DNA from 3 places in the Enterobacter sp. K510 genome. Region 3 is predicted to be linked to each of the others. Evidence: predicted binding sites of a transcription regulator. Region 3 holds the regulator's gene; each other region holds the start of a gene.

What was found. Region 3 encodes Fur, which represses iron uptake genes when iron is present. Its sites were predicted from a motif close to ATAATAATGAGAACNACTATCAA; they were not measured.
Region 1: the regulator Fur is predicted to act here: its motif matches at 7,961-7,983, upstream of fes (enterochelin esterase).
Region 2: the regulator Fur is predicted to act here: its motif matches at 2,630-2,652, upstream of bfd (bacterioferritin-associated ferredoxin).

Annotation. Positions count from the first base shown of each region.
Region 1 is NZ_JBNRLQ010000008.1:158,134-167,969, forward strand. Features, by position in the region: gene ACQUTD_RS15400 (ATP-binding cassette domain-containing protein) at 1-483, opposite strand, end outside; gene ACQUTD_RS15405 (ATP-binding cassette domain-containing protein) at 480-1,295, opposite strand; gene ACQUTD_RS15410 (ABC transporter permease subunit) at 1,288-2,121, opposite strand; gene ACQUTD_RS15415 (ABC transporter permease) at 2,121-3,134, opposite strand; gene ACQUTD_RS15420 (ABC transporter substrate-binding protein) at 3,242-4,810, opposite strand; gene entD (enterobactin synthase subunit EntD) at 4,927-5,562, opposite strand; gene ACQUTD_RS15430 (FepA family TonB-dependent siderophore receptor) at 5,620-7,854, opposite strand; gene fes (enterochelin esterase) at 8,041-9,255, shown strand; gene ACQUTD_RS15440 (MbtH family NRPS accessory protein) at 9,280-9,483, shown strand; gene entF (enterobactin non-ribosomal peptide synthetase EntF) at 9,493-9,836, shown strand, end outside.
Region 2 is NZ_JBNRLQ010000017.1:58-9,893, forward strand. Features, by position in the region: gene ACQUTD_RS21045 (glycosyl hydrolase family 18 protein) at 315-2,546, shown strand; gene bfd (bacterioferritin-associated ferredoxin) at 2,687-2,881, shown strand; gene bfr (bacterioferritin) at 2,955-3,428, shown strand; gene ACQUTD_RS21060 (prepilin peptidase) at 3,467-4,246, opposite strand; gene gspM (type II secretion system protein GspM) at 4,239-4,706, opposite strand; gene gspL (type II secretion system protein GspL) at 4,703-5,821, opposite strand; gene gspK (type II secretion system minor pseudopilin GspK) at 5,835-6,821, opposite strand; gene ACQUTD_RS21080 (type II secretion system protein GspJ) at 6,818-7,387, opposite strand; gene gspI (type II secretion system minor pseudopilin GspI) at 7,371-7,754, opposite strand; gene gspH (type II secretion system minor pseudopilin GspH) at 7,751-8,239, opposite strand; gene gspG (type II secretion system major pseudopilin GspG) at 8,242-8,685, opposite strand; gene gspF (type II secretion system inner membrane protein GspF) at 8,697-9,836, opposite strand, start outside.
Region 3 is NZ_JBNRLQ010000011.1:6,098-15,933, reverse strand. Features, by position in the region: gene ybfF (esterase) at 1-681, shown strand, start outside; gene ybfE (LexA regulated protein) at 815-1,108, shown strand; gene fldA (flavodoxin FldA) at 1,259-1,789, shown strand; gene fur (ferric iron uptake transcriptional regulator) at 2,078-2,527, shown strand; gene acuI (acrylyl-CoA reductase (NADPH)) at 2,623-3,603, opposite strand; gene ACQUTD_RS17985 (winged helix-turn-helix domain-containing protein) at 3,878-4,750, shown strand; gene ACQUTD_RS17980 (hypothetical protein) at 4,728-5,201, shown strand; gene ACQUTD_RS17975 (flagellar hook-associated protein) at 5,198-6,157, opposite strand; gene flgL (flagellar hook-associated protein FlgL) at 6,181-7,104, opposite strand; gene flgK (flagellar hook-associated protein FlgK) at 7,125-8,498, opposite strand; gene ACQUTD_RS17960 (rod-binding protein) at 8,582-8,890, opposite strand; gene ACQUTD_RS17955 (flagellar basal body P-ring protein FlgI) at 8,891-9,836, opposite strand, start outside.

The sequences.
Region 1 (9,836 bases), on a different contig from region 3:
CAGCAGCAGGCGAGGGCGCAGCAGCAGTGCACGGGCGATAGCCACGCGCTGGCGCTGACCGCCGGACAGCTGGTGCGGATAGCGCTGTGCTGCGTCGGCGGCGAGTCCCACTTCCGAGAGTGCCGTCGCCACCCGCGCCGCGCTGTCCGGTTCGCCATGAATGAGCAGCGGCTCCGCCAGCGTACGGTAAATGGTGTGGTTCGGATGCAGCGAGGCGTAAGGATCCTGAAACACCATCTGCACATTACGCCGCCGCTCGCCCTGAAAGCGCACGCCGGGTTTCAGCGGCTCGTCAAAAAGCGATACGTGGCCCTGCCACTCCCGCTGCAAACCCGCCAGTACCCGCAGGATGGTGGATTTTCCGCAGCCGGATTCACCGATCAGGCTGAAGGTTTCCCCCGCCTGCACGCTGAAGCTGGCGGCGGAGACGGCGATTTTGTCAGCAAAGCTGACCTGTAAATTCTCGATCGTAACGAGGCTCATCGTTTTAACTCCGCGCGATTCAACGTCGGTAACATCTGCCCGTAGGTGGCGGCGTTAGGGCGACAGGTCCACAGGGTGCGGGTATAGGGATGCGTGGCGGTGGCAAGCTGGCTGGCGGGCATTTCGTCCACCTTTTCTCCCTGATACATCACCAGCACGCGATGGCAGTGCTGCGCCACCAGCGGTAAATCGTGACTGATCAGCAGCATCGCCATCTGCCGCTGTTCGCACTGTTCCACCAGCAGTTCGAGGATCTGGTTACGCAGGCGCGCATCCAGCGCTGAAGTAGGTTCATCGGCGATCAGCACGCGCGGATTGTTGATCAGCGCAATGGCGATCATCACCCGCTGCCCCATACCGCCGGACAGCTCGCCCGGATAGCGGTCAAGCACCGTCTCGTTCAGCCCGACCGCCAGCACCGCCTCGCGAATACGATCCCGGCGCTCCTGTTTATTGATGCGCTGATGCAGCGTCAGCGTTTCCTCAATCTGGGAGAAAATGGTTTTTACCGGATTTAACGCATAACGCGGATCCTGCAATATCATCGCCAGATGATTACCGCGCAGCGCCCGCCAGCCGGCAGGCTTCAGCGTCAGCAGATCCTGCCCGCCGACGCTCAGCTCAGTCGCGCGTACCACGCCCGGACGGCGCACCAGCCCCATCAGCGCACGGGCGGTCATGGATTTGCCGGAGCCGGATTCTCCCACCAGCGCCAGCCGCTCATTGCCGAGCGTAAAGCTGACGTTTTTCACCACCTGCGCGGCGGGATAATCAATGGTCAGGTTCTCCACGCGAACGTTAATGTCAGTCATGTTGCGGCTCCAGTACATCGCGCAGGCCATCGCCCAGCAGATTAAAGGCAAGGCTGGCGACCAGAATGATCGCGCCGGGCGCGGCGGCAAGCCACCACTGATCGAAGATCACCTGCATACCGTCGGCAATCATTGCCCCCCATTCCGCCATTGGCGGACGTGCCCCCAGTCCCAGGAAACCCAGTCCGGCGGCGGCCAGAATAATCCCCGCCAGATCCAGCGCCAGCCGCACAATCGCTGACGGCAGACACAACGGCAAAATATGCCCCACCAGCAGCCGCCAGCCGCGAATGCCCATCATCTCTGACGCGGCCAGATAGTCGCTGTGGCGCAGACGCTGGATCTCGCTGCGCGCCTGGCGGGCATAGGCGGGCCAGGTGGTGAGCGCCAGCGCCAGCGCGCCGTTCACCAGACCGGGGCCGAGCATGGCGACAAACGCAAAGGCGAGGATCAGACGCGGCATCGACATCACCACATCGGTAAAGCGCATCAGCACGCGCTCCAGCCAGCCGCCGTAATAGCCGGATAAAATGCCCACCAGCAGACCGGCGGGCAGGGTGATGATAGTGACCAGCGCCACCAGCCCCAGCGCCGGGCGGGTGCCGTAAATCAGCCGCGACAGCACATCGCGCCCGTAGCTGTCGGTGCCGAGCCAGTAGTCGGCATTCGGCGCCTGCAAACGGGCGGCGGCGGACTGCCAGTTGGGATCGCGCGGGGCGAGCCAGGGGGCGAACAGCGCGATCAGCAGTAAGATCGCCACAAGCAGCAGGCCGGTCAGGGCAGCGGGGGAGCGGCGCAGACGGCGCAGGAAAAGATAAGTCGGCATCAGCGAACCCTCGGATCGGTCAGACGCACCAGCAGGTCGGTGAGGTTATTAATCAGTACAAAGCTCACGCCAATCACCAGCGTACCGCCCATAATGGCGGTGGTATCCCCGGCAAAGAGCGCGGTGGTGAGGTAGCGGCCTATGCCCGGCCAGGAGAACACCGTTTCGGTGAGCACCGCGCCTTCGAGCATCCCGGTGTAGGCGAGGGCGATCACCGTCAGCAGCGTGCCGCGAATATTCGGCAGCACATGGCGCAGCAGAATGGTCATCTCGCCTGCGCCTTTCGCGCGCGCCAGCAAAATGTACTCTTTGTTCATTTCGCTCAGACAGGCGGAGCGGGTAAGGCGGGTGATGCTCGCCAGCGAGTAATACGCCAGCAGCAGCACCGGCAAAACCAGGTGGCTGATGGCGTTGCGCAGGGCTTCGCCATCGCCGGACAGCGCGGTATCAATCAGCGCAAAACCCGTGCGCGGCTCCACGGTATAAAGGTAGATATCGTCCAGACGGCCCGGCCCGGCGCTCCAGTGCAGACGGGCGTAAAACAGCGCCAGCATCAGCAGGCCGAGCCAGAAAATCGGCACCGAATTACCCAGCAGCGTAAAGGTACGCACGAACAGATCCCAGGGGCTGCCGACAAAACGGGCGCACAGCACGCCCGCGATAACGCCCAGGGTCGCGCCGACCACCAGCGCCAGGGTCGCCAGTTCCAGGGTGGCCGGAAAGGCCGCCAGCAAATCCTGTAACACCGGCTGCCCGGTGGCGCTGGCCGTACCCAGATCGCCATGCAGCAGATTTAGCAGATAGTGCCAGAACTGCACCGGCAGCGGCTGATCCAGCCCCAGCTGGTGGCGCACCTGATCGTAAGTGGACTGGCTGGCGTGATCGCCGACGATTTGCAAAACGCGATCGACAGGTGAAAACGCGGAGAGCGCAAAGGTAACGAGCAGCAGCCCGAAGAGCGTGAGCAGCAGAGTCAGCAGACCCTGCAGCACGCGGGTGGAAAGATGTGGCATGGGAAATCTCTTCCTGCCGGGCGGCATCGCCTTACCCGGCCTGTAAACAACTGGATCGCAGCCTTGTAGGCCGGGTAAGCGCAGCGCCACCCGGCAACAAGGACAACTTACTTGGTGACGTTGTCGTACCAGACCATATCGGCGTTCAGCCCCTGCTGATAGCCCTTCACATTGTCGCGTACCACGATCTGGGTTTTGCCCTGATCGACAAACACGTACGGCGAATTATGCTGCAACTGTTCCTGCATTTTACTGTACAGATCAAGGCGTTTTGCCGCATCCGGCTCCGCCACGGCTGCCAGCGTCTGCTTGCTCAGCTCAGGGATCTGCCAGCCGTTCAGACCGGCGACCGTGCTGGCTTTACCGTCGTTATAGGCAAAGGCGCTGGCGTTGGAGTGGGCATCAAAGTAGTCCGGGATCCACAAACGAATCGCCGCCTGATGCTGCTTCGCGCGCACGCGGGCATACACCTGGCTGCCCGCCGCCGGTAGCAGATCCACCTTCACGCCGCCCTGGGCGAAGCTGGCCTGCATCGACTGGGCGATGGTGATAAACGGCGGTTTGTTCTCCACATCCAGCGTGAAGTGCGCGTCTTTGATACCCGCTTTGGCGAGGATCTCTTTCGCTTTCGCCGGATCAAATTTGAACGGGTTGGTTTCCAGCGCGCCCGGCAGACCCACCGGCAGGAAACTCTGATGGATAAAATACTGGCCTTTCAGCAGATCTTTGGTAATGCCTTCATAATCCACCAGCCAGCGGGACGCTTCCCAGAATGCCGGGTTATTGAGCAGCGGATTGGCGCTGTTACCGGCGTTAAACACCAGATAGTTTTGCTCGGCAGACGGGATGCTCAGCACCTGCACGCCTTTTTTGCCCTGTAACGCGCCGATCTGATCGGCACCCAGATCGCGGGCCACGTCGGCATCGCCCTGTTCGATCAACAGACGGCGGGACGCCGGATCGGGCACGTTTTTAATGATGATGTTTTTCAGCTTAGGCGCGCCGCCCACGGCATTGTCGTTGGCGTCCAGCACAATCGCCTGATGCGGCTGATAGACGCGCATTTTGAACGCGCCGCTGCCCGCCGAGTGCATTTTCAGCCAGGCATTGCCGAAGTCATCGCCTTTCACATTCGCGCTTACCAGCTTCTCATCGACAATGGAGGCAATCGGCGTGGAGAGAATATTCAGCGCCACCGCCGGGCTGACGTCCGCCGTCCACTGCAACTGCACGGTATGGTCGTCGATTTTTTTCAGCTGGCTATTGATATTGTCCGGCTGCCAGCCGAGCACGTTCAGAATAAAAGCGGGGGATTTGTTCAGCGTCACCGCGCGCTGATAGGAGAAGATCACATCTTCCGGGCGCAGCGGATTGCCCGAGGCAAATTTCGCGTCCGGCTTCAGTTTGATGGTCAGGGTTTTGGCCGCCGGATCCGCCTGCCAGCTTTCGGCGAGGATCGGGGTCACTTTTTCAGGATTGTCACGATCCGGCTGTACCAGGCGCTGATACAGGCTTGGCACGGTCTGGATGCTGGAAAGCTCGTTCGCTTCCGCGGGATCAAGACTGACAATATCATCCAGCCCCTGCGCCACCACCAGCGTATTCGGCGGCGTGGCAGCATGGCTGGCGGCCGACAGCGCGGTCAGCACCAGTAACGACAGCAATTTTTTGGTCATGAGCAATCCCTGTAAAGTAACGTAATGAGTTTGTTATGTTCCGCTACGTTAGGGGGGATGAGATTTTCCTGAAAGTCATAATTTGACTTAGCTTATGCGGAAAAAGCATAAGCTGTTCAGTTGTGCGATAAGAGGGTGATGACGTCGTCCTGCGCCACGCACCAGCCCGCAGTAACGGTTTCACCGGCCAGCGCCGGGCAGAAGCGGGCGGAAAGGGTGAGCGAGAGTTGCGCGTCGGTCAGCGCCGTCACCCGCGCGCTGGCAAAGCCGGGGTAAGGCAGAGCGCGGGCGGAAAAAGCTTTATACAGGCTCTCTTTGGCGGAAAACGCCAGCGTGACCGCAAGGGGCAAGGGCAGGCCGGAGGCGGTCAGCAGCGCGCGCTCATCCGCATCGACAATACTGTCCGCCAGTTCTGCGCAAAGTTTCGCATCGAGGCAGCGTTCAATATCCACACCCACCGGCCGGGTCGCGATCACCGCCAGCGCGGTGGTGCCGCTGTGGCTGATGCTGCCGAACACTCCCGGAGGCCATAAGGGCGCGCCATTGTCGCCAATGGCGGGGATCGCTCCCAGCGCGTGAAAGGCCGCCAGTCTGCCCGCCAGATGTTCCCGCTGACGTTTTTGTGAAGTGTGATGCAGCTGTGTATGGTGCGGCAGCCAGAACAGATCGGCGTCCGTCCAGGTGGCGGGATCGAAATCGATGCGGTGCAGTGTAAGGCCAGCGAGGGGGAGTGTAGTGTGATGATAATCCATTATTTATCCCCTGTTCGTAGGCCCGGCAAGCAAGCGCTGCCGGGCATTATGACTATATCAGAAGTGCGTATTCACGCCCATAAACCAGGTGCGGCCAGACTCGTTGAAGGTTTCCGCGCCCGCGCCGTACATATAGCCCGTAGTACCACCGGTGGTCTGGGCATTGCCCGCGCGCCAGTGACGTTTATCGAACAGGTTATTCACCCCGCCGGTCAGGCTGACATTTTTGGTCACGTCCCAGGTCCCGCTCAGGCCGACAATACTGTACGGGCTGACTTCGTTGGTTTCGGAGCCGGTCGTGCGCTCGCCCTTATAGTTGAATTTCTTCGGCTGCTGCTTGCCGTACCAGGTAAAGGTGGATTGCAGCGACACATCTTCACGCACCTGCCAGCTCAGGGTTGAGTTGAGCGTGTACTGCGGAATAATCGACAGGCGCTCGCCGGTCTCTTTATTCTTACTTTGCAGCATATACGTGAGGTTGTTGCTCCAGGTCACGGCGTCAGACACCGGCACGTTCAGCGTCCCTTCCAGACCTTCCACCACCGCTTTAGGCACGTTATCCCACTGGTAAATATCGGTCTTCAGCGATCCCTGTTGGGTCTGGCCGACCGGGACATAACCCGCCTCGATTTTGTTGCGGTAATCGTTGCGGAACCAGGTCACGCCCGCCAGCCAGCCGTCGCGTTTAAATTCGAGGCCGATCTCTTTGTTGATGCTGTTCTCGGCCTTCATGTCGTCGTTACCCTGCATATAGCAGCCGGTGCCGACCGGACTGGCGTAGCAGCCCTGACCACGGCTATACAGAATATAGTTCGGGTTGGTCTGATACAGGCTCGGCGCTTTATAGGCGCGGGCGATACCCATTTTCAGGGTGAAGTCTTCGCCCAGGCCCTGAGAGAGGTTCAGCGACGGGCTCCAGTTATTGCCGACCACCGTGTGATGATCAAAACGCAGCGCAGGCGTCAGCATGGTGCTGTCGGTCAGCTCCATATTGTCTTCGGCGAACAGCGAGAAAATCTCTGCGCTGGAGTAGGGGCTGCGGCCGGTGCTGTCGTAGCCGGGGATCGCGCCGCCGGACAGCGCCTGGGTGTTGGACGCCAGATCCTTCATGCGCTGCTGGTTCCATTCGGTGCCAATTGTCAGGTTCTGGTTGAACAGATACTCAAAGGGGATGTTCACTTCACTGTGCAGCGTCACGTCAGCCAGATCGATATCGCTGAACTTCTCGCTGTTGAACAGGCCTTCCGTGCCGCCCGCCAGCCCTTCGCCCAGACGGGAGTTGCGCGTGTGCTCGTACTGGGCCCAGTTGCTGGTGGTGATGCCGTTTTCCCAGCCGCCGTTCCAGGTGATGGCATAGTTCTGGCGGTACAAACGGTTAGTCTCTTTGCCGTAGTATTTTTTCACCAGACCATTGGTTTTATTGTCGTTGTTGGTGTTCTGCGTGTCCCCCGCGTAGAGGTTATTCTGGCGGCTGTAGCCCGCCTCAAACTCCAGCGAGTTCATCGGCGCAAAGTCCCAGCGCAGCACGCCGTTGATATTTTTGTTTTCCACCCCTTCGCGTCCGGCGGCGAGAGTGTCGCTGTAAATGCCGGTGCGTTCAGACTGATGGCCTTTGTTGATGTCCCAGGCATCGGCCTGCGTTTTATCCAGATTTCCCACCAGGCGGAAGCTAAAATCGCCCCCCAGCGGTCCGGTGAGGCTGAAGTCGGTGCGTTTGGTCGCGCCTTCGTCTTTATGTTCCGGCGCGTTCAGGTAGGTGTTCCAGGAACCGTGCCAGTCGCTGCTTACCGGTTTGGTGATGATGTTCACCACGCCGCCCGCCGCGCCGTTACCGTAACGCGCCGCCGCCGGACCCCGGATCACTTCGATGCGTTCGATCATCTCCGGCGGCACCCAGCCGGTATCGCCGCGGGTATCACGCTCGCCGCGCCACCCCAGACGCACCGAGTTACGGCTGGTCACCGGTTTGCCGTCGATCAGGATCAGGGTATTTTCCGGGCCCATGCCGCGAATATCGATCTGGCGGTTATTACCGCGCTGGCCACTGGTGGCATTACCGGTAAGGTTGACGCCCGGCATGGTGCGGATGATTTCGGATACGTCGCGCGCGGGCGGGTTTTTGCGGATCTCATCGGCGGTGATGGTGGACACGCCCGGCGCCTGTAAGTTCTGCTGCGCGGCGGTCACCACAATGGTGTCGTCGCCGCTGGTTTCTGCCGCATACACCGGCAGTGCTACCCCTGAGATACCCAAATGAACCAGTACGGCCAGGGTATTAAATTTATTATTCATGTTATTACCTGAGTTTGTCGCCAGCCTCTGCATCCTGCAAACGCGCACGGCTAACCGAATAGAGTGAAAGACGCGCATCCCGCCGCGCGCCAATACGCTATTGCAAATGAAAATAGTTATCAATAATATTATCGACAATTGTTGTCTTGTAACAATATTTCGCAGGTAACCTGGAGTTGCAGAACGGTGACAACGCAAGTAACGGGCAGTGACGCCTGGTGGAGTACAAAGCACGGGCCGGAATGGCGTCGCGAAAGCGAAGAGGCGTATCAGGTCACCTTCTGGTGGCGCGATCCGGCAGGCATTGAAGCCACCTCGCCGGTGCGCCACGTCTGGATCTATATCACCGGCGTTACCGACCATCATCAGCAGTCCGCGCCGCAATCCCTGCGCCGCCTCGCCGGAACCGATGTCTGGTGCTGGCAAACGACGCTGCCCGCCCGCTGGCGGGGGAGCTACTGTTTTATCCCCAGTGAAAACGACAGCGATTTTTCCGCCGCGGTGTTTGCAGGCCAGACGCCGGATCGCGCCGCGCTGCGCGAAGGCTGGCGCACGTTGCTGCCAAAGGCGATCGCCGATCCGCTGAATAAGGATTCCTGGCGCGGCGGGCGCGGCCATGGAGTTTCCGCGCTGGAAATGCCGCAGGCCCCGCTACAGCCGGGCTGGGATCGCACCGACACGCCATTTACGCCGCCGGAATGTATTCACTGGCACAGCGCGATGCTGAAAAACCGCCGCCGGGTGTGGATCTACACCACAGGCGCGGTCACCAGCGACACGCCGCTGGCTATTCTGCTCGACGGGCAGTTCTGGGCGGAAAGTATGCCCGTCTGGCCCGCGCTGGCAGCGCTCACTGACGACGGCCAGCTTCCGCCCGCCGTCTATGTGCTGATCGACGTGATTGATAATGCTCACCGCAGCCGCGAACTGCCCTGTAATGCCGATTTCTGGCACGCCGTGCAGCAGGAACTACTGCCGCTGATCCACGCCCGCACGCCCTTCAGCGCCGATCCGGCACGCACGCTGGTGGCCGGGCAAAGTTTCGGCGGCCTGGCGGCGCTTTACGCCGGGCTGCACTGGCCGCAGCGCTTTGGCTGCGTGTTGAGCCAGTCGGGATCTTACTGGTGGCCGCACCGCGGCGCGCAGCAGGACGGCGAACTTATTGAACAGCTGCGTCGTGGCGATGTGAACGCCCGCGGACTGCGCATTGTGCTGGAAGCCGGTAAGCGCGAGCCGCTGATCTGGCGCGCCAATCAGACCTTATTAAGCCTGTTGCAGGACACCCCGCAAACCTTGCTGTGGCGTGAAGTGGACGGCGGACACGATGCCCTTTGCTGGCGCGGCGGCCTGACGTCCGGGCTGATCGCCCTCTGGCAATCCCTGTCCCCCGCCACGCCATAAGCCGTTACCCCACAGGAGCCTGGTATGGAATTCAGTAATCCCTTCGATAACGCACAGGGACACTTTTATATTCTGCAAAATGCGCAGCAGCAGTACAGCCTGTGGCCGCAGCAGTGCGCGCTGCCGGAGGGCTGGCGCGTGATCTGCGAGCCGCAGCCGCAGGACGCCTGCAACGCCTGGCTGACCACCCACTGGCAGACCCTAACCCCTGCGCATCACGCGCGCTGAGGAACCCGCATGTCCGCTCGACTCCCCTTAGTTGCCGCTCAGCCCGGGATCTGGATGGCTGAAAAACTCTCCACGCTGCCCAACGCCTGGAGCGTGGCGCATTATGTAGACATTACCAGCGCCGCGCTGGATGCCCCGCTGCTTTGCGAGGCGATTGCCACCGGCATGACGCAGGCCGATACCCTGCGTATGCGCTTTGTGGAAGATAACGGCGAGGTGTTCCAGTATGTTGATGAGGCGCTGACCCTTGCCGTACCGTCCATTATTGATGTGCGTGATGCCGCCTGTCCCCACAGCGCCGCGCTGGCGCAGATGCAGGCAGACCTGGATCAGAACCTGCGCGTCGACAGCGG
Region 2 (9,836 bases), on a different contig from region 3:
ATGTGACATGAATGCCAGCCACTTATGTGGCTGGCATTTTTTTTGCCTGATAATTAATTTGATTATTACTTTGTCGTATATTATTCATTTGTTAAATATATTTCCTCTTTTATTATTAACGACACCAGCCTCTATATGAGGTAGTTCTTAATATTTAATATTTTTACCTTATGCTTGCAGTAATGGTTAATTGATCTCTTAAATAAACCCTGAAAAAATAAAGATGAAAGTGTGAGGATATTGTCTTCTTTATTACTTTCACCTGGAAAGTATTAATCATAATTTTTCTGTATATATTTAAGAGGGATTTTATTATGCATTTTAAAAAGCATACGCTGGCGCTATTAATGGCGCTGGCGTGTACCCCTTTTGGCGCATCCGCCGGGACCTTGGCCGCTAACGATCAAACGAATACTATTAGCGGGCTTGACGCCAGCCAGATGTTATCTAAGGACAATGGAAATACCTGGCTGGCGTACAGCACCGAGAATCAGAATAACTTCCCGGGTAATGTCGTGGTCATGGTGGCCGTAAAAGACGACAAGGTAATTAATTCTCAGACCTATGATCCATCCCAGTCTTACCCTACAGCAGGCACGGTGGTTCGTTACAATGGTTATTACTGGACCAGCCAGTGGTGGGTAAATCCAGGTGAAATGCCCGGCAGCAATAGCGTATGGCTGCAGGGTAAGGAAGTGAAAATCAATACTCTGGCGACCTTTACCTTCACGCCTTATACCGGCCAGGCAGCCGTGGATTTTCAGAATGAGCAAAAAGGGAAAGTGGCTGCACAACGAAAAGTCTATGGTTACTTCCCGGAGTGGGGCGTGTATGACGCGCATAAGAACTTTACCCCGGATAAAATTGATTATACTGGCATTACGCACCTGAATTATGGCTTTGCGGTGGTTAAGCAGGGCGTTGTAGTGACACATGACACCGAAAAAGGGCCTGGTTTGATGCGCGAGCTGGATCAGCGCACGGAGCTGGCGGGCGTAACCAATATTCTCTCCGTGGGTGGTTGGAACAACTCCGAAGAGGGCCAGTTTGAAGCTGCAACCGCCACTGATGCAGGTATCGAAAAGCTGGCTAACAGCATTGTCTCTTACATGATGACCTGGGGATTTGATGGCGTTGATATCGACTGGGAGTACCCGGATACCGACGCCGAGAAAACCCAGTTCACCAGGCTGATTAAGTCCCTGCGCACTAAACTGGACGCCGAGGGTGTAAAAGAAGATCGCTACTATCAGCTTTCTGCCGCGGTAACGGCAAACCACAATAAGATCCAGTATATCAATCCGGCTGAGACGGTACCGCTGCTTGATTCGGTTAACGTCATGTCTTATGACTTCCATGGCGCATTTGATCCGATCACTGGCCACAACTCACCGTTGTTCGCCAACAGCAAGGATGCCGATCTGGAATTCAACTCAGCATCGGCAATGACCGCCTACAGCACCACCTGGAAAGTGCCTAAATCTAAACTGATGATGGGACTGGCCTGGTATGGACGTGGTTGGGGCAACGTGGAACCCACCGAAATTGTGAAGGGGTTGCCAGGGTTGTTTGCGCCGGGCACGGCTACTATACATGGCCAGTGGGATGACAACGGACAGTACACTGGTACCAACCCATGGTATTACCTGAAAGGTCTGGTGAATAACGGTCAGTATACCCGTTATTGGGATCCTGAATCGCGAGTGCCTTATTTGTACAATAGTGCAACTAAAGAGTTTTTGACTTACGACGATCCGCAGTCAATCCGGGAAAAAGTTGATTACATCAATCAGGAAGGCTACGGCGGCGCTATTGTCTGGGATCTGAGCGGCGATACGCCGGAGCATGAACTGGGCAACATTGTGAAAGAGATCATCACGACGCCTGCGCGTGATCCGGATCTGAAAGGGTTGTTTGTCACCCTGTTTGATAATCAACAGCGTGTCGTTATCAACCTCGATGCGTCTAAGTTGTCTCCTGGTAATGCCTACCGTGTGGAAGTTGACGGGCAGTATCTCTTCTCCACGGAAGGGGCAACAGCTTACTACTCATATCGCTACAACTACGGTAAAGAGGTGTCTTTACGCACAGGTAATGCGGCTTATATCCTGCACCCCGGGGCCAAAATCACCGTTAAACGTACTCAGCCTAACCCAGCCGTCATCGGCGAGCTGATCGTTACCGAAGATATGCTGCAAGGAAATAATCCGGTTGTTAACGACGGCGACGTTAAATCCTTGAAAGTTATCCAGGAAAATAATATTCCCTACGTTCTTGTCGAGTTTGCAAAAGATAAGCTGAAGAGTGCCGACGGCTCATCTTATATTGCGAAAGTTATCGATGATGACAAGAAAAAAGGGAATTACATTTTCAGTTGCGACAATGGTTCCTGTTTTTACAGTTCCGTCAGTGATAAGGGCGACACTATGGTTGTGAAATCAGATGAGCGGGATATCTCCGTAGGCGAAACTGTGGTGGTTGAGCGTACCTCCCCGAATCCGGCGACCATTGCAAAAATTGTCGTTACTGCCGATATGCTGAAATAACAGCTTGTATAAAATGTTATGCCGCCTGCTTGCAGGCGGCTTTTTTACGTTGTGCCCTGTTCCATACCACCCTCTTTTCTGGCATTGAAATCATAACCATTCTCATTTACAATCTGGATAGATTTTGAACGGGAGTGCATATGTACATTTGTCTGTGTAATGGCGTGAGCGATAAAAAGATCCGTCAGGCGGTACGCCAGTTTAGTCCTCAGTCATTTCAGCAATTGAGGAAGTTCATACCGGTTGGCAATCAGTGCGGGAAGTGCGTACGTGCGGCGCGTGAAATCATGCAAGATGAGTTGATGCAACTCCCTGAGTTTAAAGAAATCGCCTGAATTTGTTCTTTTCTTAATCGTTTTCCTTTGCATCTACTACGCTTGTAAAGAGTGGAAGCGGAGGAACGATAAAATGAAAGGTGATGTTAAGATAATAAATTATCTCAATAAATTATTGGGAAATGAGCTTGTCGCAATCAACCAGTATTTTTTACATGCTCGCATGTTTAAAAACTGGGGTCTTAAACGTCTTAACGACGTCGAGTACCATGAATCCATTGATGAAATGAAACACGCCGATAAATATATTGAGCGTATTTTGTTTCTTGAAGGGATCCCCAATCTCCAGGATCTTGGCAAACTCAACATTGGTGAAGATGTTGAGGAGATACTGCGCTCTGACCTTGCCCTTGAACTTGATGGTGCGAAGGATCTGCGCGAAGCCATTGCCTGGGCGGACAGCGTTCATGACTATGTCAGCCGTGACATGATGATTGAAATTCTGGCCGATGAAGAAGGGCATATCGACTGGCTGGAAACGGAACTGGATCTCATCCAGAAAATGGGCATTCAGAATTACCTGCAGGCCCAGATCCGCGAAGAGTAAGCATTATCCACGGAGCGGCGACAGTTCGCCGCTCTGCTTCAGTATATTTCCCACCCCAACAACTGTGCGCTGAAAATAACCCATCCCGCCAGCCCCAGCCAGGGACCGAAGGCGATTTGTGGAACCTGCGTACCCCGCGTCAGGCGCAGCGCCATCCAGCAGACAATCCCCATCAGTGACGCGCCCAGCAGCACCGTCGGTAACGCCTGCCAGCCACTCCAGGCTCCCAGCGCCCCCAGCAATTTCGCATCCCCAAGTCCCAGCCCTTCTTTACCGGTTATCAGCCGGTATATCCACCACACCAGCCACAGCGAAAGGTAGCCTGCCACCGCGCCGAACAGCCCATCCGTTAAGGTGTTCTGCTGATACAGCGCATGATAAAGCATACCGAGCCAGATCAACGGCTGCGTCAGCCGGTCCGGCAGCAAGTACGTGCGGGCATCGATTTGCGCCAGCGCCAGTACAAACCAGAACAGCAGCATCACGGCAAAGGCATCGGCATGGTCCGGGAACAGCGCGGCAATCAGCGCGAAAGCGACGCCGCAGGTCAGTTCGGTCAGAGGATAGCGAGCGGAGATGGGCTGCCGGCAGTCCCGGCAGCGGCCATGCAGCAACAGCCAGCCGAGCAGCGGAATGTTATCCACGTACCTTATGCGGTGCTGACAATGCGGGCAGTGCGAGGGCGGCCAGGCGATATGCCAGTTTGCCGGGCAGTCGTTCTCCATCATCAGCGGCAGACGGTAAACCACCACATTCATAACGCTGCCGGTAAGTAACCCTACCAGCGCCAGCATTGCGACGTACGTTTCGTTAATCATGCGTGCCTGCCTGAGCGAATTCGAGTGTTGCAATGGTGATGCTGCCCGGCGCGCTGCCAGCGCTGAAGGCTAATCGTGATACCTGCAAACCCCGGTTTTGCATCTCATCCAGCCAGCTGAAAAACGCGCTGCTGCTGGCAGCGGAAAGCGCGACGGTAAAACGACCGGGCGTGGCTGGCGTCACCACCACGTTCAGGCCCGCCTGCGCCGCGCTGTGCTGTATCAGCGTCGGGACGTCACCGGTCAGCGGCTGGCTGCCCACCAGTCCGCTGCGCTGTGCGGCCTCGCTCACCCACTGGATCTCGCTTTTCAGCCGGGCGTTTTCCTGCTGTTGTTGCAGGATGGCTTTGTTCAGCGGCTGTAGTACGCCGTACCAGAACGCCAGCAGCAGGCTGAACAGCGCGAGCAGCATCAGGCTGCGTTTTTCGCCAGCGCTTCTTGATTGCCAGAAAGAATTCATTTGCGCTCCTTTAAGCTGATCTTCACACCGTCCGGTTGTTGCAGAACGGTATATTCACCGGCGGCCTGGGCCATAAATCCGCTGAGCTGTCCGGCATCGTTCGCGTGGAGGATCGCCTCAAAACGGTGAGTATCGAGATCGTAACTGACATGGCTTAGCGTCAGCCCCGGCCAGGGCTGTAACTTTTCCTGAAGCTGCGTCAGCAACGTCAGCACGTCCGAATGACGGTTTTTAACGGAGGAGGCGAAGAAAAATTTGAAGTTATTACTGCGATCCTCGCCGGGAAAATAGCGGCTCCACAGCGTCCGTCCTTCGGATACCAGCGCCTGTTTTTGCTGATGCAACTGCCAGAGCGTCAGCCCTTTCAGACCGAAAAAGAGCGCCATTGCCAGGCCTGTCATTACCGCTGCGCCATATTTCAGCGCGCGTGGCGCCTGTCTCACAGGCCGGGCCGGGCGAAACGCGCCCTGAATGAGGTTAACCGCAGGCAGGGTGTCAGCGTCGTACCAGTGTCCGGGCTCCTGAATATATTCAACCGCGGTGTGCTCCACCGGAAATGGGCTGGCGCTCACGACAGGCATCTCCGGGCAGGAGCTGAGCAAATAACCTAGCAGCGCCTCGTCCAGCACGCCCGTTTTCCAGGCGTCGTAACGGATCATCCACCGCGACGCCTCCCGATTCAGACTCCAGCCGTTCGCCACATGAGGCAGCCAGAAACCATCCGGCACCATATGGGTGAGCGTCACGCCCGCCACGGAGAACGCCGCCAGCATCTCCGCGAGGGCGCGCCGGGCGATCCCCGCCAGATGCAGCGTATTCTCTTCCCGGCAAAGTACCGTCCACAGCAGATCGTCGGCGTTGCCGGTTACGCTGTCTTCCACCAGCCAGCTCAGGGTTTGCGGCGTAATTTTGTAATTTGCAGCAGGAAGTTCGGCGCGGCGAAAACAGAGATATTCCGGCGACAGCAACAGGCAGACGGTATCGGCGGGCGGCAGATGTGCCAGCGCGCCCGGCTGAAGATAGTCCTCCAGTTCGTGAAGCGTCGGCGCGGGTGTTTCACCGGCAATGCACCACACCAGTTTTCCTGGTAAAGGGCGTAAGATAATTTTCTGCACGAGGTAAATCCTTTTAATGCCCGACCGCCGCGCGTCGGCGGGCGGTGATAAAGAGTTGCGACTTTTTCGTATCAAATTCCAGATCGCTGATCGTGCCGCTGCGGCTCTCCCCCTGATCCACGATGGTTTCCAGCCGGAAATACTGGCTGGTGGTGGCAGCGATATTTTTGAACGCCTCCAGTTCTTCCTTGCGTCCCGGAAAGGATTTTTCGATGGATGCTTTCAGCGCGGCAATGCTCGTCCAGCCCTGACGCTTCTGTTTATCAAACAGGGCGCGAATGTCGCTGACCTGCACGGCGTTATTCAGCATCGCCGCCAGCAGAGGCGCATCGTCACGTGTCAGAGTGCTGATGTTGATCTTCAGCTCATCGTTCGGCAGCGCACACGTAAAAGGGATGAGCTGCTGGTACAGCGCAGGCGTCATCCCTTTGATCTGCCGGAGTTCGCTCACCGAATACAGGCGGCGTCCGCCGATGGTATGGGGATCGCCACTGGTGCGGTAATAGTCGTTTTCCGCACCGGCACGGCGCGGCGTTTCATCGCTGTCGATATAATCAGCAATGGCGTCGATAAGCGCTTCGGCTGGTGCGCCGGTCACGCCAAGATTGGCGAGCAGGGCGGTAAAGACCTGTACGCTGGCGGGCACGTCCGCCATGATGTCAGTGGGCGCATTCACCAGCGCATTGATGTTAAAGCAGGCCTGGCGGTCAGTCAGTTGCCAGTTGATGGTCTCGCCGCTGGCAAGCGCCAGCCGCTGTGGCTGCGCCCACAGTTGATCGCGCGTCAGCAGTTTGGCGTTATCGCGCAGATCCTGCGCAAGCGTCAGCATCGCCTGATGCTCAGCCAGTCCGAGCAGCCAGTTCTGCTGCAACTGTTGCCGCGTATAACCGGTGCGCTTGATATTGATCTGATAGCGCAGCGTCATTTCACTGGCCAGCGCGGCCATGATCGCGAGGATCATCAACACCACCAGCAGCGCCACGCCTTTTTGCGATCTCATGGCGTGCCTCCGTTGCGGCGGTTTTCCGGCAGCAGAAGCAGGCGCGTGATCGTGCCTGACCCTTTGATATTGATTTCGGCTTCGATCGCCCTCGGGTATTCCCCGGGCGGAAGCGTGGTCACCACGGCATCCTTAAGGTAATAACGCAGGGTAAAGGCGATCACGTCCGTCAACATGGGCTGCGTGATGGACGGCTGCTCATCCTCCGGATAGCGCCAGATGGCGCGGTAAAGGGTGTGATTTTTAAGCGACCACTCGACGCGCTGCAGATCCGGCGCACAGCAGATATCCGGCATGTCATTGTTGCTGGCGGTGGTGAGCATCAGGCGGCTTTTTTCCCCCTCCGGCGACATCAGCGGCACGATCTGCCAGACATCTTTATCCAGCAGATTGACCGCGCGAACCAGGGTCGCAAAACGTTGCTGATGCTGTTTCGTCACCTCATTGCTGTTTACCGTTGCCCTCAGTAACTGGCCGGTGAGCAGGCTGAGCACCGCAAAGAGCGCAATCGCCAGCAGCACTTCCAGCAGCGTGAAGCCGGTCTGTGCTTTAGCGTGTCGGGGCATCGGCGGCTCCTTTCTCTGCGGGCACATAGCGGCGGAGCCGCATTTTCTGCCCGTTATCAATAGAAACTTCCGCCGTTAATAGCTGCATACCCGGCACGTCCGATGCCGACGCCGTTAGCGTCCATGTCCAGCTTCGTTGGCCCATCTGGCTTTTACCCTGCGCGGTGACGGCCAGCGGTGTGGCGGATAGCTGCTGCTTTTTCAGCACATTATCGGCAACCCAACTGGCGAACACCTGCTCTTCCATCTTGGAGGTGGCGGCGATTTGCCCGCTCAGGCTGTTGATCAGCGTCAGCGAGACGGAGGCGAAGATCACCATCGCCAGCAGCACTTCCAGCAGGGTCATGCCGGTCTGCTGGCGGCTCATGGTGTTGCTCCACTGCTGAATTGCAACGGCAGGCCGCCGGTGCTGGTCAGGGTGAAAAGTACCGCTCTGCTTTGCCGATCCTGGATTTGCAGCGTAAAGGGCGTGATTTCGCCGTCCGGACGGATAAGGATTTGCGGCGTCCCGGCGGCCTGTCTGGCCAGAGAGGCGGGCGAGAGCGTGACCCGCCAGCTGTCGTGCCAGTCGCCTTCGGTCGCCAGCCGGAAATAGTTTTCAGGGGGCTGCCAGCGGTTACGTACTGGCGTCACAATGCGCCAGCCCCGTTCACGGATCTCAATACCCGCGCTGCGGTCTTCCATGGTTGACCAGTCAGCGGTGTATTCCATCAGCGCCGCCAACTGCTCACCGGCGGTGATGGCTTTTTTGCGATCGTCGTCGCTCACCATCATCACCAGCGTGGCGCTTAACGCCAGCAGCGTCAGCACCAGTAATATTTCCAGCAGGGTAAATCCTTTTACCGCCTTCATGGTCAGGGCTTCGCGTTATCCATTTCCCAGTTCGTGATGTCATCCTGGGTACCGGCTTCACCGTCAACGCCCGCAGAGATAATGTCGTAATCCCCGTGTTCGCCAGGGCTGACCAGTAGATAATCATTCCCCCAGGGATCCTGCGGCAGGCGTTTGATATAGCCGGAGGTGTTGTAATTTTCCGGGATCGGCGAGCTGGTGGGCTTTTCAACCAGCGCTTTCAGCCCCTGAGCCGTTACCGGATAGCGATGGTTGTCGAGCTTGTACATATCCAGCGCGTTTTCCAGCGCCACAATGTCGCTGATGGCTTTCTGCTTGTCGGCGCGCTCTTTATTACCCATTAAGTTAGGCACCACCAGGCTTGCCAGCACGCCAAGAATAACGATTACCACCATCAGTTCGAGCAGGGTAAACCCCTGCTGCCGTTTCTGAGACTCTGTGTTCATATTGCTTTTCCTTAAGTCACTAATGAATTGAGTTGTAAGATTGGTTGCAACACCGAGACGATAATGAACAGTACAATCATCGCCATGGTGATAATCAGCCCCGGCTCAAACAGTGCCAGCGCCAGCGCGATGCGGTTTTGCAATAAGGTTTCCTGCTGTTCGGCGGCGCGGGCCATCAGCTCGCTGAGCTGGCCACTCTTCTCGCCGGAGGCGATCATATAGAGCATCATCGGCGGAAAGAGATCGCATTTATCCAGCGCCAGGTGAAAACCCGATCCCTGACGCACACGGTCGGCGGCGTCGCGCAGTCGGGCCTGGATCTCACGATTGTTAATGCCCTCTGCCGCCAGACTCATACCTTCCAGCAGCGGCACGCCGCTGGTATGTAAAATGCTTAAGGTATGCAGATAACGGGCGCAGTGCACGGCGCGCAGTAGCCCCCGGCTGAGCCGGAAAGCCAGCAGCCAGCGGTCGAACTGATGACGTTTGCCGGGTCTGGTAAGCCAGTGGCGGAACAGCAGCAGCGCGACCACCAGCGCCGCCAGCAAAAAAGGACCAAAATCGCGAAGCGCATCGCTGATCGTAAGGAGTGCGCGCGTGGACAGCGGTAACTGCTGTTTCATATGCAGAAACTGCTCCACGACTTTAGGTACCACCGTGGTCAGCAAAATGGTCACCACGATCACCGCGACGCTGGTCAGCATGGTGGGATACACCAGCGCCTGGATGAGCTTACTGCGCATTTTTTGCCGCAGCTCGTTATAGTCCGCGAGTTTTTCCAGCACCGTGCCGAGCTGGCCGCTTTTTTCGCCGGCTTTGACCAGCGTGCGGTAAATGGTGTCGAAAATACGCGGCCAGGCGGCCAGCGCATCGGAAAGCGTGTGCCCGGCGAGAATATGCTCGCGCAGATCGGTCAGGATATGGTTGAGCTTGCTGTTCTGGTTCTGACGGCCAATAACGGCCAGCGCTTCCTCCAGCGGCAGGGAGGCGCTGGCGAGGGTGGCCAGCTGGCGGGTAAAAAGCGCCAGTTCGTTGCCGCTCAGCCGCAGCCGCGCGGTTTTTGTCGGGGGGGTAAACCATGACACCGACTTTTTTTCCCGCAGCGTCAACGGGTAAAGCCCCTGAGCGCGCAGCGTGTCACGGGCCTCTTT
Region 3 (9,836 bases):
CTCGGGATCTTAGCCCGCGATCTGATTAGCGACCACGACGTGGTACAGGTGGATATGCGCAACCACGGTCTTTCCCCGCGTTCGCCGGAGATGACCTACCCGGCGATGGCGCAGGATCTGCTGGATACCCTTGACGAATCAGGGATCGAAAAAGCCACCTTTATTGGTCACTCCATGGGCGGTAAAGCGGTGATGGCGCTGACCGCGCTGGCCCCCGAACGCATCGACAGGCTGGTGGCGATTGATATTGCCCCGGTGGATTACCAGGTGCGCCGCCACGACGAGATTTTTACCGCTATCAATGCGGTGACACAGGCGCAGGTGAGTACCCGCCAGCAGGCCGCCGCCGTGATGCGCGAACATCTGGATGAAGAAGGCGTGATCCAGTTTCTGCTTAAATCCTGGGCCGACGGCGGGTGGCGCTTTAACGTGCCGGTACTCTGGGACCAGTATGAGAACATCATCGGCTGGACAACCGTCCCTGCCTTCGATAAACCAGCCCTGTTTATTCGCGGCGGCAATTCCTCTTACGTGACCGATGCGTACCGTAATGCGCTGCTGGCGCAATTCCCGCAGGCGCGGGCGCATGTGGTCGCCGGTGCCGGGCACTGGGTGCATGCGGAAAAACCCGATGCCGTACTGCGGGCGATCCGTCGCTATCTTGCTGATAATGCCAGTTGATTAAAAACCCGGCGACCGAGCGCCGCGACGCGCCCGGTCGTTGGCGTGCCCCTCTCCCTGATGTATGATGGCGCGCTAATTGCGCAGGGCCTCCACCAGGCAGCTTGTTTTTCCCCCGACGTCACTCAAAATCATGGCTAAAGAACAAACGGACCGCACGACACTCGATCTGTTCGCGAATGATCGTCGCCCAGGACGACCGAAAACGAATCCGCATTCGCGTGACGAACAGTTGCGCATTAATAAGCGGAATCAGCTGAAACGCGATAAGGTTCGTGGACTCAAACGCGTCGAGCTAAAACTGAACGCGGACGCCGTCGAAGCCTTAAATGAACTGGCCGAGGATCGTGACATCAGCCGTAGCGAGCTGATTGAGGAGCTTTTAATGGCCCAGCTCGCGCTGCTGCGCGGCCAGGGGATAGTCTGAAAATCCCGCTAAATATCACTTTCATGTAGCACAGAGTGCAGTCTGAGGCGTTTGCAGTTTCCGCGTCCTTCTCTGTTCTGCTATGATTGCCCTTATCCGTGGGCATTGCGCCACCACCATATCATTAAGTTTCAAGAGGTTATTTTACTCATGGCAATCACAGGCATTTTTTTCGGCAGCGACACGGGTAATACCGAAAATATCGCGAAAATGATCCAAAAGCAGCTTGGTAAAGATGTTGCGGACGTGCATGACATCGCCAAAAGCAGCAAAGAAGATCTCGAAGGTTACGATATTCTGCTGCTGGGCATCCCGACCTGGTACTATGGTGAAGCGCAGTGCGACTGGGACGATTTCTTCCCGACGCTGGAAGAGGTCGATTTTAACGGCAAATTAGTCGCCCTGTTCGGCTGTGGCGACCAGGAAGACTACGCGGAATATTTCTGCGATGCGCTGGGCACCATCCGCGACATCATTGAGCCGCGCGGCGCGACTATCGTCGGTCACTGGCCGACCGCGGGCTACCATTTCGAAGCCTCCAAAGGTCTGGCGGACGACGACCACTTCGTCGGTCTGGCCATTGATGAAGACCGCCAGCCGGAACTGACCGCTGAGCGCGTGGAAAAATGGGTGAAGCAGATTTCTGAAGAACTTCATTTAGATGAGATCATCAACGCCTGATTTTTGTGCGGCGTAACCTGTTGGCTGCGCCGCATTAATAGATATAACCAATCAAAATAATTGCTACAATTTTTTAACTTTCGCACGCATACCTGTACAATATCCCCTGATTGAACGTGATTGCTTACGGGTTTGTTAGTGACACCACGTTTTATACGCATACTTTGCTTGAGGACTTGCAGTTTTCATTTAGGCATGGCAGTTCTATAATGAGACGCATTAACTCAACGTCATTCTCATTAACTTCCATTTTGGAAGTGAATCGTTTAGCTACAGGACAGATTCCGCATGACTGACAATAACACCGCACTAAAGAAGGCTGGCCTGAAAGTCACGCTTCCTCGGTTAAAGATCCTTGAGGTACTCCAGGGACCTGACAACCACCATGTCAGTGCGGAAGATTTATACAAACGACTGATCGACATGGGCGAAGAGATTGGCCTGGCGACGGTCTACCGCGTGCTTAACCAGTTCGATGACGCCGGTATTGTGACCCGTCATAATTTCGAAGGCGGTAAATCTGTTTTTGAACTGACGCAGCAGCATCACCACGATCACCTGATCTGCCTCGACTGCGGCAAAGTGATTGAATTCAGCGATGATTCTATTGAATTACGTCAGCGTGAAATCGCCGCTCAGCACGGGATCCGCCTGACCAACCACAGCCTTTACCTCTACGGCCACTGCGCTGAAGGCGATTGCCGCGAAAACGACACCGCACACGATATTCGCAAATAACGTTGCTGCACATTGCCCGACGGCGCAAGCTTGCCGGGCCTGCGTTATATTGTAGGCCGGGTAAGCGTCAGCGCCACCCGGCAACCCCGCCAGAATTAAATCTCAATCACCGCACGGCCACGGATCTGCCCGTTCAGCAGTTTTTCCGCCACGTCAATGGCATCGCTCAGCGGATAAGTGGCACTCAGTTTTTCCAGCGCCGCAGGCGTTAAATACTGACAGGCTTTCTCCCAGATCGCCGGACGTTTTTCGCTGCTCACCATCACGCTGTCGATACCGCGCAGCGTAACGCCGCGCAGAATGAAAGGCGCCACTGTCGCCGGGAGATCCATACCCTGCGCCATGCCGCACGCCGCGACTATGCCGTCATAACGGACACTGGCGCAGACGTTGCTCAGCGTATGGCTGCCGACGGTATCGATCGCCGCCGCCCAGCGCTCTTTCTGTAACGGTTTACCCGGCGCGCTCAGCTCATCACGGTTGATAATGTCGCTGGCCCCCAGCTGTTCGCGCATCCATCCGGCTTCCTGCGGACGGCCGGTCGACGCCACCACCTGATAGCCCATGGCAGAAAGAATGATCACCGCGCAGCTGCCCACGCCGCCGCCCGCGCCGGTCACCAGCACCGGGCCGTCTTCAGGCTTCACGCCGTGATCCAGCACCGCCTGCACGCACAGCATGGCGGTAAAGCCCGCCGTACCGATAGCCATCACCTGTTTTGCATCCGCGCCGGACGGCATTTTCGTCAGCCATTCGCTTTTGACCCGCGCCTTGCCTGCCAGTCCGCCCCAGTGACGTTCGCCCACGCCCCAGCCGGTCAGCAGCACGCGGTCGCCCACGGCAAACGCCGCGCTGTCGCTGGCGGTTACGGTCCCGGCGAAATCAATACCCGGCACCATAGGGAACTGGCGCACAATCGGGCCGCGACCGGTAATAGCCAGCGCATCTTTATAGTTAATGGAGGAGTATTCCACCGCGACGGTGACGTCACCTTCCGGCAACGCCTGCTCGTCCAGCTCCACCAGGGATGCCGAATACTGTCCTTCCGCTTTATCAATCTGAATGGCTTTAAACATGATGACCTCATTACATTAATCAAACTTGCCAGTCGCGACGGCCTTTGCGGGCCGATCGTCTACAATTACCAGCGACGTTAATACCCCCAGGCGCTGACGGCAAGCTTTATCAATCCGTTAGCTTAGAAATTAATTAATTATTAATTTATGAGTTAAGACTATTCTTAGATTGATGGGGTGATAATCATCCGATACATTTACCCTCCCTGCGGCTAAGTGGAAGCTTACGTTGTGAAAAATAAATTAATACTCACCAATTTATTAACAAATCACTATGCAGATCATTGTTAATAACTGGAAAGTTGAGCCGTCGTTAAACGGTCTGGTACACCGGGAAACGGGGGAGATCCGCCGCCTTGGTGAATTCCATTTTATTATGCTCGAAACGCTGGTTAATCATGCCGGGGAGGTGGTGTCGCGTGATTTTCTGATGAGCGAAGTATGGAAAAACCGCGTCGTCGGAAATAACAGCCTGCTGACCGCTGTCTATGCTCTGCGGGTAGCGCTGGGGGACGACGGCCGGGTACAGGAGATCATCAAAACCATCCCGAAAAAAGGCTATCTGCTGAATAAAGACTTTGTCGTCCTGCTGCCGGATGAGCCGCTCTCTGCGTCCCAGCCCCTGACTCAGCCCGATCCTGAACCGGTTGCCGACGTGACGGATGCCCCGCCCGCCAGCGCGCCTGCGCCGCGCAATAAACACCGCCTGATTGTCCTGGCGGCGCTGTTGCTGCTGCTTGGCTGCGGGCTTATCTGGCTGATTTACCCCGGGGGTCAGAATTCTGCGCCGCTTGCCACTTCCCGTCTGTCGATTAAAGAAGAGCTGTCGCCGCAAAATGACAAAATTAAATTATTTCGACTGCACCGCACGGGGGTGAATACATCAGGCGCGGTATTGTCGTCGCATATTGCGGAGTCGCTGGAAGGCATCAATATGCTGCTTACGGCGCATAAGGCAACGCTGACGATTTATTATTACGGGGCGGTACAAAAAATGTCGGTGATCCTGCTGGTGCAAAATCAGTGCGGTAAAGAATATCAGTTGTTAATGGAAATTCGCAGCTGGCAACAGGATGTTAAAAAACTGGGTCAATTAATTCACAAGGAAACGGAGCGCACGCTTAATGAAATGCCTGCCTGTTCGTAATGTTATCGCGGGTCTGCTGCTCGCCGGTATCGCCGGTAGCCTTCAGGCCGCGCCCGTTATTGCCCGCACCCAGGTCGGGATTTACGATCTGGCAACGGCTGAACACGCGGTTTATAACCTGACCACCGCCCCCGCGGAGCGGGGAGCGCGCCTGGTCCTGACCCGGCCAGGGGATGAGGCTTTTGCCCTGCAGATGCAGCTGATCGCCTGTACCGCCCCCGGCGGCGAGCAGAGCGGCGAATCGTTTTTACGTCTGCAGAATGCTCATGTCACCGGCACGGACGCCACGCTGTTCCCGGTGCTGGGCTTTATCAATGATAACGATCTGCAAAGTGTGAGCGTGCCGCTGGGCGACGCTCGCCAGCTGCTGTTTAATCAGGACAGCGCCACCATGTTGATCACCGAAAAAGGCCTGCTGCAACCTGACGGGCAGCCCTGCCCGAAACGTTAATCCAGCAGGCTGCGCACCGTCAGCTTCGACAGATTCGCCTGGCCATTAATCGCCTGCGCCAGCACCTCATAATTATGGCTGGCCGCATCCAGGGTTCCCGCCAGCCGCGCGGAGGCCTCCACCGCACTCTGCGACTGCGCAAAACGCGACATATCGTCAATACGCTGGCGGACTTTCTCCTGCTGGAGCGCCAGCTGCTGACGCTGTGCGCTTACCTGACTGAGCGTCTCCTGCACCACGCGCTGCGCCTGCTGTCCGCTGGCGAGCGCGGCGGCAAGGGTTTCCGTCTGCGCCGGATGCGCCGCCACCGCAATGGCGATTTTCTGCCCCGCCCCTTCCCGCTGCACGGCGAAGCTGTTTTGCAGCTGCGCCCAGTGCTGCTCACTGGCAGTAAAGCCCTCCTGTCCTTTCAGGGGCTGCACGCCGACGCGGCGTAATGCGGTGCTGATTTTCGTCGCCCGCTGCCCGGCATCGCCGTCGCCGTTAATATTTAGCCCGGACAGCAGGGTTTTCCGCCCGTGCTGTACGCTGAACAGCAGTTTCTGCGGGCCATCCGCCGCCAGCGCCTGGCTCAGCTGCGGCGCATGAAAGCGCACCTGCGCCTGCCCCTGTAGCACCGGTTGCAGTTCCCGGTCCACCGCGCCGCCGGTCAGCGCCAGACGACCGTCGAGCAGCGACTGCACGGTCGCGGGATCCCGCTGCCCGCCGTGGCGATAATCCACCAGCGCGCGCTCCAGTTGCCCCAGCCAGTGATCCGCCTGCTGTAACGTGGTGAGCTGATCGTTAAGCTGTACGCTGTAGCGCTGCGGACGGGTGGCGATGAGCGGCGACGCCGGGTAGTCGCCAGACGGCGCTTTATCGCTGACGGGCGCGGTGCGCACGACGTCCGGCTGACGAACGGCAGACGTCAGTCCGCCGGTACGGGTATGCGTTGAAGTTTGTAAACCAACCTGCATGATGATCCTGGGCGTGGAATTCGTTAAATAACGCTAAAAAGGTTCAGCTCACTCACTTTCGAGTAAGTCTTCATGGTAGCTTCCATGGCCATTTCCAGTCCGGTAAAGGTGATGCTGGCCGGGCCGTAATCCAGATCGCCAAGCTGACCAATCAAATCGGCATTGGCATCGGAAATGCCGGTCTGGGCGTCGCTCAGCATACTCATGGTGTTCTGCCGCTCGCCGAGGCTGGCGATGGCGGTGTTCAGCGAGTCAGCGCTTTCATCAATCACGTTGATGGCGTGGGATATATCATCCTGCATCGCCACGGGATCGACCGTGGGATCCTGCATCTCCTTCGCGAGGTCATCAAGGGTGTTGAAAAGCGCCAGCCCCTGACCAAAAATCTCCCCCACCGAGACGTTAGTGTCCATCACCACGCCGTTCGAGACGGTGGCGGTGCGGTGATTCATATTGCCGTGATAGACGTATTCATCCCCTTCCCCGTCGCCATCGGTATCGTCATACGTGATAGGCGGGGTGTCGTTCACCGTGCCGCCAAAAATATAGTGACCGTCTTCATCCTGATAGTTGAGCGCCGCCACCATGGATTCGGTCAGCGACTGGATCTCCTGGCCGTAACCCGCCAGGGATTCGGCGGTATTGGTGCCGTTGGCCGCTTCCAGCAAATCATCGCGGATCGCCAGCAGGCTGTTGTTGACGCCGTCCAGCACGCTCTCCTGCTGGCTCATACTGGCTGAGACGCTGTTGATATTGCTCTGATACTGTTCGATGGCCGCCTGCTGGCGATCGAGCTGGGTGATACGCGCGGCGGCGATGGGATCGTCTGACGGCAATATAATGCGTTGCCCGGTGGCCATCTGCGTCACCACATGCTCCAGCTGCGCCGACAGGTTAGTGAAGCGGGTGGTCATGGTGCTGTAGGATTGTTGAGTGCTTACGCGCATAGTCTGTCGTTTCCGGTTGCTCAGAACATCTCAAGTACGGAATCAAAAATCTCCGTACCGGTAGAAATCACTTTCAGGTTGGCCTGATAAATCTGGGTATAGGTGATGAGGTTGACGGCCTCCTCATCCATGCTGACGCCGCTGACGCTCATCTGCTGGTTTTGCGCTTCGTTGTAAACATTGCTGGCAGACTGTGCCTCCGTCTGGTTCTGACGGCTGTAGATACCGATATTGCTGATCAGCGTCGAGCAGGCGTTGCCGACGGTAACGTTGCCGAGACCCTCGATCTCCATCGGTTCAGTGGAGATGTTTATCAGCGCCTGTAAGTTATCGCTGTTGCCGGATTCGTCCGGCGAGCCGGAGAACGCCAGCTCGTCTTCGCTGATGTCCGGGTTAACCAGCAGCGGGCCGTCCGGATTGGTGGGATCGTAAATAAACAGCGGCGCGCCGGGATTGCCATTCAGATCGTAACCCGCCGCCAGCTGGCTGTTGACCGCATTCGTAAACTGTTCGGCGATGCTGTTGATGGTGGCGGTCAGCGGATCCAGCACGTCGCTCTGGTAGGTAAAGAGCGCCCCCAGCGCGCCGCCGGTCTCCTCCGTCATGGTGTAGGTGGTGCCGGCGAAGGTCAGCTCCATGCAGGGCGTGCCGTCTGCATTGCTGCTCATCGCAATGGTCGAGCAGTCCTGGCCGCTGACCAGCGGCTGGCCGTTCGGCAGAGAGATGTTGTAATTACCGCGATCGTCAATTTGCACCTGCACGTCCACCAGGCCGCTCAGCTGCTGCACCATCTGGTCGCGGGCGTCATAGAGCGCGGAGGCGTTGTCGCCATTAGCTTCTGCTTCGGCGATCTGCTGGTTGTAACCCGCAATGCCGGAGGTCAGGCTGTTGATCTGCGCGATGGTCGCCTGCTCCTGACTGAGCAGTTCATCGCTCTGGGACTGAATGTAGTCGCAGGTGTTGTTAAAGCGCAGCGCCAGCGCATCGGCTTCGCTGATCACCTGCTGGCGCAGGGCGGAGTCGTCCGGGTTGGCGGACGCCTCATTAAGCGCGGCAAAAAAGTTATCGAATCCGGCGCTCAGGCTGCTGTTCGGATCGCTTAACACGGTTTCCAGCTGCGTCAGGTACTGCTGCTGGGTGCTGTAAAAGCCGTTATCGCTGGCGGCATACCAGACCTGATTCACCAGATACTGATTCGACACACGGCAGATGCTGTCCACCTGCACGCCGTTGCCCGCGCTGTTTACCGCGCCGCCGCTTGCGCCAATGGTGCTGGTCATCGCCACCTGCCGGGTATAGCCCGGCGTCATGGCGTTGGCGGTGTTCTGCGCCGTGACGTTCAGCTGCACCTGGGCGGCGGATGCCCCGCTGTAACCAATATTTATCATGTCCATCTGGTACTCCTCGTCGGGTCAGGCCCGGCTAAAAATTTCGCGTTTGCTACCTAAAGCGACCGGACCGCGCCTGTTCTTAAACCTTAATCGTGATGCTGTGCCGACAGCTGCTTGACCAGCATCTCCGCGATGCCGATCCCCTGGTGTTTAGCCAGTTCGTCGCACAGGGCGTCGTCGTAAAAACCCTGCATAGTGCGCACCGCATCGCTGTTAAAGGGGTTATCTTTCGAGTCGAACAGTTCGTTGACCTTGCGCATCTCTTTCATCAGGCTGCGCATAAAAATCGCTTCAAACTGGGCTGACGCTTCTTTTATGTCATGGTCACGCACCGCCGCCGCATCGCGGCTGACCGGGGCGCGCAGGGCGTGGGTAATGGCGTTTAGGTTTTCCATTTAAATCACCTCCAGATCGGCATCCAGCGCGCCCGCTTCATGCAGCGCCTGCAAAATCGACATCACATCGTCCGGCGACGCGCCAAGACCGTTCAGCACACTGACGAGGGTTTTCAGGCTGGTGGACTCCGGCAGCGTCACCATTTGCGCACGCGCATGATCGACGTTGACGTTGCTGTCCGGCGACGCCACGGTGCGGCCACGGGACATGGCGTTCGGCTGGCTGACGCGGGTGGTTTCCGAAATCGACACCGTCAGATTGCCATGAGACACCGCCGCCGCATGCAGCGCCACGCCGTCACCCATCACCACCGTGCCGGTACGGGCGTTAAACACCACTTTCGCCCGTACCCGCTCCGCCTGTACCTGCACATCCTCGAGCTGCGACATAAAGGCCACGCGCCCGCCCGCGTCCATAGGGGCAATGACTTCCACGTTGGTGGAGCTTTTCGCCGTCGCCAGACCGCCGCCAAAAGCGCGGTTGATGGCCGCCGCGATGTTATTGGCATCCTTAAAGCTCGGACGCTTGAGGTTAAGCATCACCGCATTGCTCATGCCGAAGTCGCTGGGGATCTCCCGCTCCACCGACGCGCCGTTAGGGATGCGCCCGCTGGTGGGCGTGTTGACCGTGACGCTGGATCCGCTGGCGCCGCTGGCGTTCATGCCGCCGACCACCACGTTACCCTGCGCCAGCGCGTAAACTTCGCCATCCGCGCCGTGCAACTGCGTCAGCAGCAGCGTGCCGCCGCGCAGGCTTTTTGCATCGCCAATGGACGACACCGTCACATCAATATTCTGTCCGCGGGCGTACATCGGCGGCAGCGTGGCGCTCACCGCCACGGCGGCGACGTTTTTCACCTTCGGATCGATTTTCGATGGCAGCTGCACGCCGAACTGACGCAGCATGTTGGTGATGGTCTGGTTGGTGAACTTCACCTGATTTTTA